DNA from 2 places in the Aliivibrio thorii genome. Region 1 is predicted to be linked to the other one. Evidence: predicted binding sites of a transcription regulator. Region 1 holds the regulator's gene; the other holds the start of a gene.
What was found. Region 1 encodes MetJ, which represses methionine synthesis genes. Its sites were predicted from a motif close to TTAGACNTNTANANGTCTAA; they were not measured.

Region 1 (6,376 bases):
TACATCATTCCTAAACCAATGGATCCTCGCTTACTTCCTCGCGTTGCTAAAGCAGTAGCACAAGCAGCGGTTGATTCAGGCGTTGCTCGTATTGAAATGCCAGAGAATTACATGGAAGCGTAAGTCGTTTTTTATTTTCTTTAGAGCATAAAAAAGGCTTCCTACATCATTGATGAGGAAGCCTTTTTTCTTGGGGGATTATTTTTATTTTCTAATGCGTTAACAAAAACAGTGTCAGCACCTTTAATTCCTAATGCTTTTGCTTCTTCCAATAAGGCAAGCGCTTTAGTAATGTCATTTTTATTTACGGCTTCGATAATTGCGTTTTGGTAAAACGTTTGAGTCTCAGGTTGGGCTATAGCAGCCACAGGTTTTGCTTGCTGCTCAGGTGCCTTATAGGCCTGCAGAGACAGTGTTTTTACTGATAGTTTTAGTTTTCCAAAACGCTTATAAGTATAGGTTGGGTCTGTCACTATTGGCATTGCTTCGCCTAATTCTTCAGCTCTTATCCTTGCTGGGTGTTTTACTTTTATTGATTGGCCTAAATAACTCTCTGCGGAATAAATAATAAAATAAGGCGTTTTAGTTGCATCAAGATCGAAATTTAATTGAAACTGAGTACGAGTAAACGCATCGGATGGTTTAATATCAAATTGGTCTAAACTTGTTGTATTTACAACGTTAAACTCATGATCGAGAGCAATGAGTTTAGGAGCAACAACCGAGTCATTAATCATTAAACTTGAAAGACGTAATTGTACTTTTCCTGAACGGTCGGATAATTTAAAGGCATTAAAATAGCTGTTTCCATTAGAAAAATGGCCAATAGGTGAGTCTTTATCTAATTGAAAATCGATCTCTTCTGTTGTTGCTAGTGGTATCCAAGGGTATTGAGAAAAATCACTACAACAGACTTGAGTGTTTGCCAGAGGTTCTATTGGTTGTTGTATTGTTTGGGTTGAAGAACATGCAGTCAAAGAGAGACCGATAAGTAAGCTAAGTAATAATTTTTTGGTGTTCATCAATACTCTCCATGAATAGGTAAATAAACGCAAAAAGGCAGCCGAGTGGGCTGCCTGTCACTTTAACTCAGTTAGAACCAGATTTCAGTGTGAACACCGATAATTGTTTCTGATTTACCATCTTTAATGCCAATTTGTTTAGCACTTGCTTCATCGTCAGCTGTAATGTAACTCACGTATGGTTTGATTTGTGGACGACCAAAGTAATCAGCGTTTACTGTAAATGCTGCCGCTAATTCAACGTTAATAATATCACTCTTCAGATCATCGCCTGTGCGTCCCCAGTAACCTTCAGCACCTTCTTCGTGAGCATAAGAACCAGTCGCTTCTAAGCGTAGGTTATCATTTACTTTGTATGATGGACGCGCTGCAACGATATAACGTTTCAGATCTTTAGCACCAAATAGTTCATCTAAAGCAGCAAAGTAAGTGACTTCAGAGCCCATTTGCCAGTTTTCTGAAATGTTTACTACACCACCTGAGGTAAAGAAGATGGATTCAGCATGATCATCGCCGCCAGACCAGCTACCAAAGTTAACACCACGGTTTTGAGCTGCGCCTTTACCGTAAGCGATAGCAGTTTGTGACCAGCCATCTAAGCCGTAGTAGCTAGAGTTTAATGTGATAGAAGCACCGATGCCGTCATCATCTTGAACGTTAGCTTGAGTGATGTATTTGAAATCAAAATCTAGGCTACCAAAGCCAACATCAACACCGTAATAGTATAAATCATGAGATGTTAGTGTTTGTCGCCCGTCGGTACCTGGGCCGTTATTAATATCACGATCGGTATCCGCTGCTACAATTGCAAAACCTGCCGTGTTACCTGCGATTTTAGTTTGAATACCAGCACCAACACCTGATGATTGTTTCCAGAACTCGCCAGATAGAGCACTTGCAGAACGGTTTAGATAACGTTGACCACCCCAAATAGACGTATCTTCGCCTAAGTATGATAGCCCGCCAATCTCAACAAAAGTTTCTTTGATTTCAAATTGTGCTGTTGTGTTGTCTTTTTGGCTACCAGGAGATGAATAAGCGTAAGAGTTACCATTACCGTATTCAGAACGTACAACAAAGTCAGACCAAACACCATTTGCGTGCTCGGTGTGTTTTTTGATTACGAATTCAACTTGGTTAGTACTTTTTCCATGAGTACCTGCTGTTTTGTAATCTGGTTTACCAAATTCAGTATCTACTGTTTCGCCATCTACCATACGGAAGTTCATAGATGCGTAACCGTGTACTTCCCAACCATCTGTTAATACATCTGTGCCATTAACTTTTTCAACTTTAGGTGCAGCTTCATCACCAGAGATAACATCTAATGCAAGGTCTGTTTCAGCGAATGCAGCACCTGAAAGTAATGCTGTAGAAACAGCGGCAGCAAGTAATGTGTATTTATTTATTTTCATCTTAAAATCCTATTTCCTTTTTAAAGGATATTTTGATTTGAAAATATTTACTTAACTAAGGCAGTGTAGGGAAGCAAAGTAAACATCGTCGTCGTTATTGAACGAGGGACAGATTAAAAATAAATGACGAGGTTGAAATCCTCCTTCTTTTATAAAGGGGAGGGCGTAGACTGAGGGATGAGAGAATTAGATAGGAGGTCTTCTGTTGATAAAAATCACACTTGGTAGGTGGGATTAGATTTATTTATGAGAGAGAAATCACGTAGGAAGATATTTTGAAATGGGAAATAATGCAGAAACAGGGAAAGTAAAGAAAATAGGAAATAAGCAGAAATGTGAGCTAGCTAATAATAGACCTCATTAGCTAGAAATAGTTCAGTTTCTATTCGCTATTTACACTTCGAAACCATCATTGATTTAGGCTCCCCTTGAGGAGTAAATTCTAAGCTCCATACATAATTACCATCTTCTGGAAGGTAGATTGCAGTATCTTGCCCGTAACCACTGGTAATCAACGTATTGTTTTGCCCTAATTTCGGAGATAAACCATTGGCTGTATACTGTGAAGCCCAATCTTTAGTTGCGTATTGCATTTTATAAGGGCCTCGTTTTTCGTTTATCATAACTTGATAGGTGTCATTCCCTTTGTATTGATAGGCTCTAGGTTCTTTATGACCCCAGCGAGAATCAGAGAAATCACCCACGAGATATAACGTCTCTTTTATTGGGGCGTTAGTATCAGATATCGTCGGATTATCACACTGAGCCATAAAACCACTGCCATACAGAGCTATTTCTTTTGTTGTTGCTTTAGGACCTGCTGCATTTGGTTCTTCTATCTTTAAAAATCGGCTTTCAAAGTTAGATAGAGGAATTGTATATACACCTTCGTTAGGGCTAAATATTTGGCCTGTTAATAAATCGACTAAATTACCTTTTGACGCTATCTGTTCAGCTTTAAGGGAAAGCGTTTGGCTTTGCTCTTGAGTGCTAACCATAAATATAATTGCATTATTCTCTGTTTGTTTATGGTCTATATATACCGCTTTATTTGCAATGATATTGGTTCTAACGCCTTCCGATAATGCTGGGTTTTCAATACGTAAAGTCATTAACTCTGAGACGTAGTTTTTTAAGTTAAGTTGGTCAGGTGTTAGTGTTGCAGTAAGGCCATCTATTTTGGCGGATGACCGAGCGATATGGTCATCACATAATCCTTTGATGGCGCAAGTATCTTTATTTTCTTGATTAGCAAAACCATCGACTTGATCGCCAATTTCATCTCCATAATAAAGCGTGATAGGGCCGGTATAAGCTGCTTGAAATGAAAGAGCTGCTTTGTGTCGGATCCAATAGTCTTTATCACTAGGGTCTGCTATTTCTCCTCGTTGTAATAAATCACCAAAACGGACGACATCATGGTTTCCTAGCATTAGATTTGGAGTGGCATGAGAAGGATAAAGTTCATGCATTTGCATTCCCTCATTAAGCCAATCGCCACCTTTATTCCCTACATTACTTTCATTTACCGCAAAGGTTTCTGTAACTCGAAAACGCAAAGGAAAATCGAATGCAGAGCATAATGCTGGATTTCTTTCTTCTCCATAACCTGTTTCTGTAATGTAGTTTTCGTTATTCCATATCTCTGCCACCATATAACCGAGCGGGTTAACTTGTTCGCCTTTATTATTAATATACGTCGTGTTTTGTGATGCGGTATCAACGGCTTTTCTAATGTTTATCCAAGATTCAGTAGGGACTTGGTAAGCTTGATCTAATCGCCAGCCATCAATCTTTAATTCGGATATCCAATAAGTGGCGACTTCAGAGTAAAAGTCTTCACTCTCAGGGTAATCAACTGGGTTATTGTTGCCACTCGGTAGTAAGCCTGATCGTGATGGCTTAATGAGGCCTTCTTTATGGTGACCAAATACACCATCAAATAAGACATACATTCCGCGTTTATGAGCTTCTTCTACTAATTCTTTTGCTTTTTCTAATGTGCCAAAGCGAGGATCAATTTTGAAGAAATCAGTCGCGAAATAGCCAGTTGCATCCAGCTTATCAGCCCAATGGTCTTGGCCTTCAATTGGTGCTGATTCAAAAATAGGCGTCATCCAAATGGCGTTCATACCTAATGATTGAATGTAATCTAATGAATCAATGATCCCTTGTAGATCACCATTATGATGACTCGGGCCGTAACCTGTGTCATGACCAATGCTGTTATCACCATCAACAAAGCTTTCCACCATGATTTGATAGATGCGTAAATGATTACTTTCTTCCATCATTTGAGGATTGCATTGATAGGTAGAGGTTATTTGTGTTGTTTCTGAGGTTGAGCTACAGGCGCTCAATAGAGAGGTAATAGCGAGCGCTATCGCTGTTTTTGCCATGTTATTTTTCACAGTAAGTCCTTTATAATTATAGTAGGGCACTGTGATTATTTAATAAGCAAATAAAAATGTAATCCTCCTAATTTATTTAAAAAAAGGAGGAGGCAGCAGGAGGAGGTGAAGAGTTACTTACTCGTCATCAAATGCTTCGAATTCAATGCCCATTGCGGTCATTAAAGCTTTAGCTTCTGCGGGAATATCATCAGGGCGATCTTTACGTAAGTCTTCATCTGTAGGTAAAGGTTGGCCTGTGTAAGCGTGAAGAAACGCTTCACATAATAATTCACTGTTTGTTGCGTGACGTAGGTTACTTACTTGGCGACGAGTACGCTCATCGGTAAGAATTTGTAGTACCTTCGTTGGAATTGACACGGTAATTTTTTTTACCTGTTCACTTTTTTTACCATGCTCGGCATAAGGACTTAAATAGTCACCATTCCAATCAGCCATTGCTCACCTTCGTTCTGAATTATTGTTGTTTAAAATAGGATAGGCTAATTCTAGCGATATTTACGGCTATAAGCAAAGATATATAGACGTCTAGAAGTATTGACGTCTCATTTTGTGATGGTAAAGTAGAAGAATATAACTTATGGATTAGATTATATCAGTCATCTTGAATGGAAGAGTAGAAAATTACTGCTTTATATCTCATTCAGGTAATTGGTATCAGACCACTGCCTAGCAGTTTGGAAGGGAAATTATGAGCGAGAGAAAACCTGCAACTATTGCTGTCCGTACCGGCATCGAAACTGACTCACAACATAACGCGGTTGTGCCTCCTATCTACTTATCTACCAATTATAGCTTTTCTGAGTTTGGTGATGTTCCTAAGTATGATTATGCTCGCTCAGGAAACCCAACTCGTACGCAACTCGAAACCACTTTATCTGATTTAGAGTGTGGTGCTGGGGCTGTCGTTACAAACTGCGGAACTGCTGCTCTTAACCTTATGGTATCGGCTTTACTTGGTCCGGATGATCTTATTGTGGCACCTCATGATTGTTATGGTGGTACTTATCGTTTGTTTAATACACGTGCGAACAAAGGTGATTTCCAAACTTTATTTGTTGACCAATCAAATACTGAAGCACTTGATTCAGCTCTTGCAAAAAAACCAAAACTTATCCTATTAGAGACGCCATCTAACCCATTGGTTCGAGTGGTGGATATTGCTGAAATTTGTCAAAAAGCAGCAAAAGTAGGGACTTTGGTTGCGGTAGATAACACCTTCCTTTCTCCTGTACTACAACAACCTCTAACATTGGGTGCTGATTTTGTCCTTCATTCGACAACTAAATACATTAACGGTCACTCTGATGTGGTTGGTGGCGTATTGATAGCTAAAACTCAAGAGCACGCAGATGACTTTGCATGGTGGGGAAACTGTATTGGAGCTACGGGAACGGCTTTTGATAGCTACCTAACTTTACGTGGTATTCGTACGCTTGGTGCTCGTATGCGTGTACATGAAGAAAATGCGATGGAGGTACTTAAATGTCTCCAAGAGCAAGAGTTAGTCGGCACAATTTATCATCCA
Region 2 (6,376 bases), 860 kb from region 1:
CATTGGCGCTGGTGTCCAAATTGCCAGGCAGGGACTACGTGCTCCCATTCAATACGACTGGCTCGTTTTTCTTGTTTACGAACTTGATAACCACAGCTTTCTAGATCTGGAATACCTTTCTTTTTATTTTTCCAAGTAATGTCGCACCCACAATAAAATGAAGTTGGGTAATCAAGGTAAATCTTGACCGCTTCTTTTTTTGCTTTTGAAAAAGAAGAAGGAGGAGCGGCAAAAGCATGAAAAGTGATAGAAAAAATAAAGGCTGCAATAGCTAAGCGAATTAATCTCATAAGAGGCTCTACTGATTATTGTATTAATGCAGTAAGAGTAGCTTATTGTTAATTCGCATTATAGATAATTTGATAAACAGAATGATAAATCGGTTTATTTTGGGATTTTATGCCTATGAAGCTTGGTGTTTAGAGAGTTTTAGTGGTGACTGGCATGATTTACAAAGGTATTGAGTTTCTTCACGTTGAGCTCGGTTGTGACGACGTACTGTGAGTTCGTGTTGTGTGCACTTACAACGATAGGTAAATGTTTTTCCTTTGACTGATTCAACATTAAAACTGTGGGTGGTTCTAGCTGGTAAATTGAATACTTGATTCATTACGCTCTGCCACTCCTTACCGTGAGGTCGAACTCGGCCATATAATTTGAATACGATTAAATGTGCGATTTCATGAGGAATTACTTCATTAATAAAAGTGTGTTGATTTTCTTCTAATAGGATAGGGTTGATGCGTATTTCCCAGCCTTGAAGACGAGCGGTTCCCGCAATTTTTCCACGTTGAGTAAAATTAATTTCAGGTAAAGAAAAAGGACGTTTAAAAAAACTTGAGGCTCGTTGAATGCATTGTTGAGCTTTAGCAATAGATGCTTGTTGAAGTGGAGTCATTGAATCTCTTTATTTTTGAGTGTTGCTGTAAAGGTGATGCTTTAAGCTATAAAGAGTATATGGGGCCTGAAAGTAAAAAAGGAAGCCGAAGCTTCCTTTTTAAAACAGATTTAAGTAATAATTTACTTAATGCCTGCGAAGTCACGCAGGATGTCAGCTTTGTCAGTTGCTTCCCATGGAAACTCTTCACGACCGAAATGACCGTAAGCTGCTGTCTTCTTGTAGATTGGCTGAAGAAGGTTAAGCATTTCTTGTAGACCGTATGGGCGTAGGTCGAAGTGTTGACGAACCGCTTCAATGATGATGTCGTGAGATACTTTTTCTGTACCAAACGTTTCAACCATGATTGATGTTGGATCAGCAACACCGATAGCGTATGAAAGTTGGATTTCACAACGATCAGCCATGCCTGCAGCAACAATGTTTTTCGCTACGTAACGCGCAGCATATGCTGCTGAACGGTCAACTTTTGATGGATCTTTACCAGAGAATGCACCGCCACCGTGACGAGCTGCGCCGCCATAAGTATCAACGATGATTTTACGACCTGTCAGGCCACAGTCACCCATTGGGCCACCGATAACAAAACGACCTGTTGGGTTAATAAAGAACTTAGTTTCTTTATTTAACCATTCTTGAGGAAGTACTGGCTTAATTATCTCTTCCATTACTGCTTCACGAAGATCTGGAGTGGTTACTGAATCACAATGCTGAGTTGAAAGAACTACAGCATCGATGCCAACAATTTTACCTTGGTCGTATTGGAAAGTTACTTGAGATTTTGCATCTGGACGTAAGAAATCCAGTTTGCCACTCTTTCGTACTTCAGCTTGCTTTTTAACAAGTAGGTGAGAGTAAGTAATTGGTGCAGGCATTAAAATTGGTGTTTCGTTTGTTGCGTAACCAAACATGATACCTTGGTCACCAGCACCTTGATCTTTAGGATCGGCTTTATCAACACCTTGGTTGATGTCTGGTGACTGCTTACCAATTGTGTTTAGTACTGCACAAGAATTAGCATCAAAACCCATGTCTGAATGTACGTAACCAATTTCACGAACGGTTTCACGAGTGATTTCTTCGATATCAACCCATGCAGAAGTGGTGACTTCACCACCGACCATAACCATGCCAGTTTTTACGTACGTTTCACAAGCAACACGTGCTTTTGGATCTTGTTCTAAGATCGCATCAAGTACGGCATCTGAAATTTGGTCTGCAATTTTATCTGGATGACCTTCTGATACTGACTCAGAGGTAAATAGGTGCTTAGCCATGATGAGCTCCACTTCTATAGGTAATAAATTTTAAGAAAATACCCACAGTATATATAAGTCTATACGTTTAACAGTGTAGGTGTTCTTCCATCTAGACGGCCATAATAGAGAAAAATTGATTAATTACAACCCATTTCAATGAATGATATGAATATAAGACATAACCAATCGTTTGCGTTTAATTGTGATAATTATCCATAGAAATAAGGTTTTCTGTCTAAATCGTGAAAAAAAGCGCTTTATTTCCTAAGTAAACGTTTGCAGTCGTTATAAGGCTTTGCGACAATACGGCGCTGCAAATTTAAGTTAATCCATATTTATGGGTAACTAATCAAGAGTTAATGAGCTCAATAAACATATAGTCCTTCGAATTTTCAGGAGCAGGCATGTCTTCACGTAAACATCTAGCAAATGCAATCCGCGCTTTAAGTATGGATGGTGTTCAACAAGCAAACTCTGGTCACCCAGGCGCACCTATGGGTATGGCAGACATCGCTGAAGTATTATGGCGTAGCCACCTAAATCATAACCCACAAAACCCAGAGTGGGCTGATCGCGACCGTTTCATTCTTTCGAATGGCCACGGCTCAATGCTGATTTATTCTCTGCTTCATCTTTCAGGTTACGACCTGTCTATCGAAGACTTAAAGAACTTCCGTCAACTGCATTCTAAAACTCCAGGTCACCCTGAGTACGGCTATGCTCCTGGCATCGAAACAACAACAGGTCCATTAGGCCAAGGTATCACTAACGGTGTTGGTATGGCGATGGCTGAAAAAGCATTAGCTGCACAATTTAACCGTGAAGGTCACGATATCGTTGACCATAATACATACGTGTTCATGGGCGATGGCTGTCTAATGGAAGGTATCTCTCACGAAGCATGTTCTTTAGCGGGTACATTAGGTCTTGGTAAGTTGGTTGCTTTCTGGGATGACAACGGTATCTCTATTGATGGTGAAGTTGAAGGTTGGTTCTCTGACGATACACCTAAACGTTTTGAAGCGTACGGTTGGCATGTAATTCCTGCGGTTGATGGCCACGATGCTGATGCAATTAATGCAGCAATCATCGCGGCAAAAGCAGATCCTCGCCCTACTTTGATTTGTACTAAAACTATTATTGGTTTTGGTTCTCCAAATAAAGAAGGTACACACGATTGTCACGGTGCTCCACTAGGTGCTGATGAAATAGCTGCAACTAAAGCAAAACTTGGTTGGAAGCATGGTGCATTTGAAATCCCTGCTGACGTATATGGCGAGTGGGATGCAAAAGAAGCAGGTATTGCAAAAGAAGCATCTTGGAATGCAAAATTTGATGCATACGCTGCCGCACACCCTGAACTAGCAGCGGAATATAAGCGTCGTGTAAATGGTGGTTTACCTGCTGAATGGGAAGAGAAAGCAAATGCAATCATTGCTGATCTTCAAGCGAACCCTGCAAACATCGCATCACGTAAAGCCTCTCAAAATGCATTAGAAGCGTTTGGAGCTATGCTACCTGAATTCATGGGCGGCTCTGCTGACCTTGCACCATCTAACTTGACCATGTGGTCTGGTTCTAAATCTCTAACGGCTGAAGATTTCTCTGGTAACTACATTCACTACGGTGTACGTGAGTTTGCTATGACAGCTATCATGAACGGTATTGCTCTACACGGTGGTTTCGTACCATACGGCGCAACTTTCCTAATGTTCATGGAATACGCGCGTAATGCAATGCGTATGGCTGCTTTGATGAAAGTTCAGAATATCCAAGTATATACGCACGATTCTATCGGTCTTGGCGAAGATGGCCCGACTCACCAACCTGTTGAGCAGATTGCTTCTCTACGTCTAACACCAAACATGAGCACATGGCGTCCATGTGACCAAGTTGAATCTGCTGTTTCTTGGAAGCTAGCAATTGAACGTAAAGATGGCCCTTCTGCACTTATTTTCTCTCGTCAAAATCTTGCACAACAAGATCGTAACGCAGAGCAAGTAGCTAATATCGCGAAGGGTGGTTACATCCTAAAAGATTGTGAAGGCCAACCAGAGCTAATCCTTATTGCGACAGGTTCTGAAGTGGAGCTAGCGGTTGAAGCAGCGGCTCAATTGTCTGCAGACGGTAAAGCTGTACGTGTTGTTTCAATGCCATCTACAGATGCATTTGATAAGCAAGATGAAGCGTACCGTGAAGCGGTTTTACCATCATCAGTAACTAAGCGTATTGCTGTTGAAGCTGGTATTGCTGATTTCTGGTACAAGTACGTTGGTTTCGGTGGAAAGATCATCGGTATGACAACGTTTGGTGAATCTGCACCTGCAGACGAGCTATTTAAAATGTTCGGTTTTACTACTGAAAACGTAGTAAATACAGCAAAAGAGCTTTTAGCTTAATTAAATAAAAGCATTAGCTTAATTTAGCAATAAGCCATAAATAAGATTGAGAGCGAAGTTATCGAAAGGTAGCTTCGCTTTTTTGATCCTTTAAGAAAAAAGCGAAAAGAGTACAATAGATAGCAAATAAATCTGAGTGAATAGAATTATGTTAAGAGTGGCGATAAATGGATTTGGCCGAATTGGTCGCAGTATTCTTCGTGCTTTATATGAAAGCGGGAAAAGAGATCAAATTGAAGTGGTTGCGGTGAATGAATTATCGCAACCTGAGGGAATGGCACACCTTCTTCAGTATGACTCTACCCACGGGCGCTTTCAGCATAAAGTCACTCATGATCAAGAATATTTTTATATTGATTTACCTAATGGCACTCAAGATAAAGTACGGATCCTGCATCAAGCCGACATTACACTTTTGCCGTGGCATTCATTAGATGTTGATTTAGTATTAGATTGCACTGGTATTTATGGTTCAAAAGCGGATGGTGAAAAACATATTGAAGCGGGAGCTAAGAAGGTACTGTTTTCACACCCTGGCAGCACAGATTTAGATAACACCATCATTTATGGTGTTAATCATGACACTTTATTGCCAGAGCATAGAATTGTTTCCAATGGCTCATGTACGACTAATTGTATTATTCCTATTATTAAAGCCATTGATGATGCGTTTGGGATTGATTCTGGAACGATTACAACCATTCACTCATCCATGAATGACCAACAAGTAATTGATGCTTATCATCCTGATTTACGTCGAACTCGCGCAGCTAGCCAATCTATTATTCCTGTCGATACTAAATTGCATAAAGGTATTGAACGAATTTTCCCGAAATTTTCCAACAAATTTGAAGCTATTTCCGTGAGGGTGCCTACGGTAAACGTCACAGCGATGGATTTAAGTGTAACAATTAATACAAATGTGAAAGTTAATGACATAAATCAAACCATTGTGAACGCATCTCGGTGTACATTACATAACATTGTTGACTATACTGAAGCGCCGCTTGTTTCTATCGATTTTAATCATGACCCCCACAGTGCGATTGTCGATGGTTCACAAACAAGAGTGAGTAATGGCCACTTAGTTAAAATGCTGGTTTGGTGTGATAACGAATGGGGATTCGCAAATCGAATGTTAGATACCGCATTAGTAATGAGAAAATAAAAGCGTCATTCAAACTATTTGTGATGGAAAGAGAAAAAAGATTAATTATCACCTTGAAAAAAGTGAACTCCATCCCTATTTACTGAATAATGCAGTAAGAATTTAATCGGTTTGGCAATGATGCCGAGCTTGAAAACTTTTTATTATTTAATTGAGAGGACAAAAAATGTCTGTAATCAAGATGACTGACCTGGAACTTGCAGGTAAACGCGTATTTATCCGTGCTGACCTAAACGTACCAGTTAAAGATGGTAAAGTAACTTCTGATGCTCGTATCCTTGCATCTCTACCAACTATCAAGCTTTGCTTGGAAGCTGGCGCTAAAGTAATGGTTACTTCTCACCTAGGTCGTCCAACGGAAGGCGAATACAACGAAGAGTTCTCTCTAGCTCCTGTAGTTAACTACTTAAATGACGCACTAGATTGTGACGTTAAACTAGCTAAAGATTACCTAGATGGTCTTGAATTAAATGCTGGTGAGCTAGTTGTTCTTGAAAACGTTCGCTTTAACAAAGGCGAGAAAAAGAACGAAGAAGAGCTTTCTAAGAAGTACGCAGCATTATGTGATATTTTCGTGATGGACGCATTTGGTACTGCTCACCGTGCTCAAGCATCAACTCACGGTGTTGGCATGAACGCTCCAGTAGCGTGT

Region 2: the regulator MetJ is predicted to act here: its motif matches at 2,227-2,246, upstream of metK (methionine adenosyltransferase).

The regions. Positions count from the first base shown of each region.
Region 1 covers NZ_CM170654.1:319,487-325,862, forward strand. Annotated here, with positions in the region: gene AC2IP4_RS01495 (malic enzyme-like NAD(P)-binding protein) at 1-123, shown strand, start outside; gene AC2IP4_RS01500 (MalM family protein) at 162-1,022, opposite strand; gene AC2IP4_RS01505 (carbohydrate porin) at 1,094-2,437, opposite strand; gene AC2IP4_RS01510 (alpha-amylase family glycosyl hydrolase) at 2,827-4,836, opposite strand; gene metJ (met regulon transcriptional regulator MetJ) at 4,966-5,286, opposite strand; gene AC2IP4_RS01520 (O-succinylhomoserine (thiol)-lyase) at 5,540-6,376, shown strand, end outside.
Region 2 covers NZ_CM170654.1:2,531,074-2,537,449, reverse strand. Annotated here, with positions in the region: gene AC2IP4_RS11525 (endonuclease) at 1-290, opposite strand, end outside; gene AC2IP4_RS11520 (SprT family zinc-dependent metalloprotease) at 404-898, opposite strand; gene metK (methionine adenosyltransferase) at 1,021-2,175, opposite strand; gene tkt (transketolase) at 2,562-4,556, shown strand; gene epd (erythrose-4-phosphate dehydrogenase) at 4,705-5,724, shown strand; gene AC2IP4_RS11500 (phosphoglycerate kinase) at 5,891-6,376, shown strand, end outside.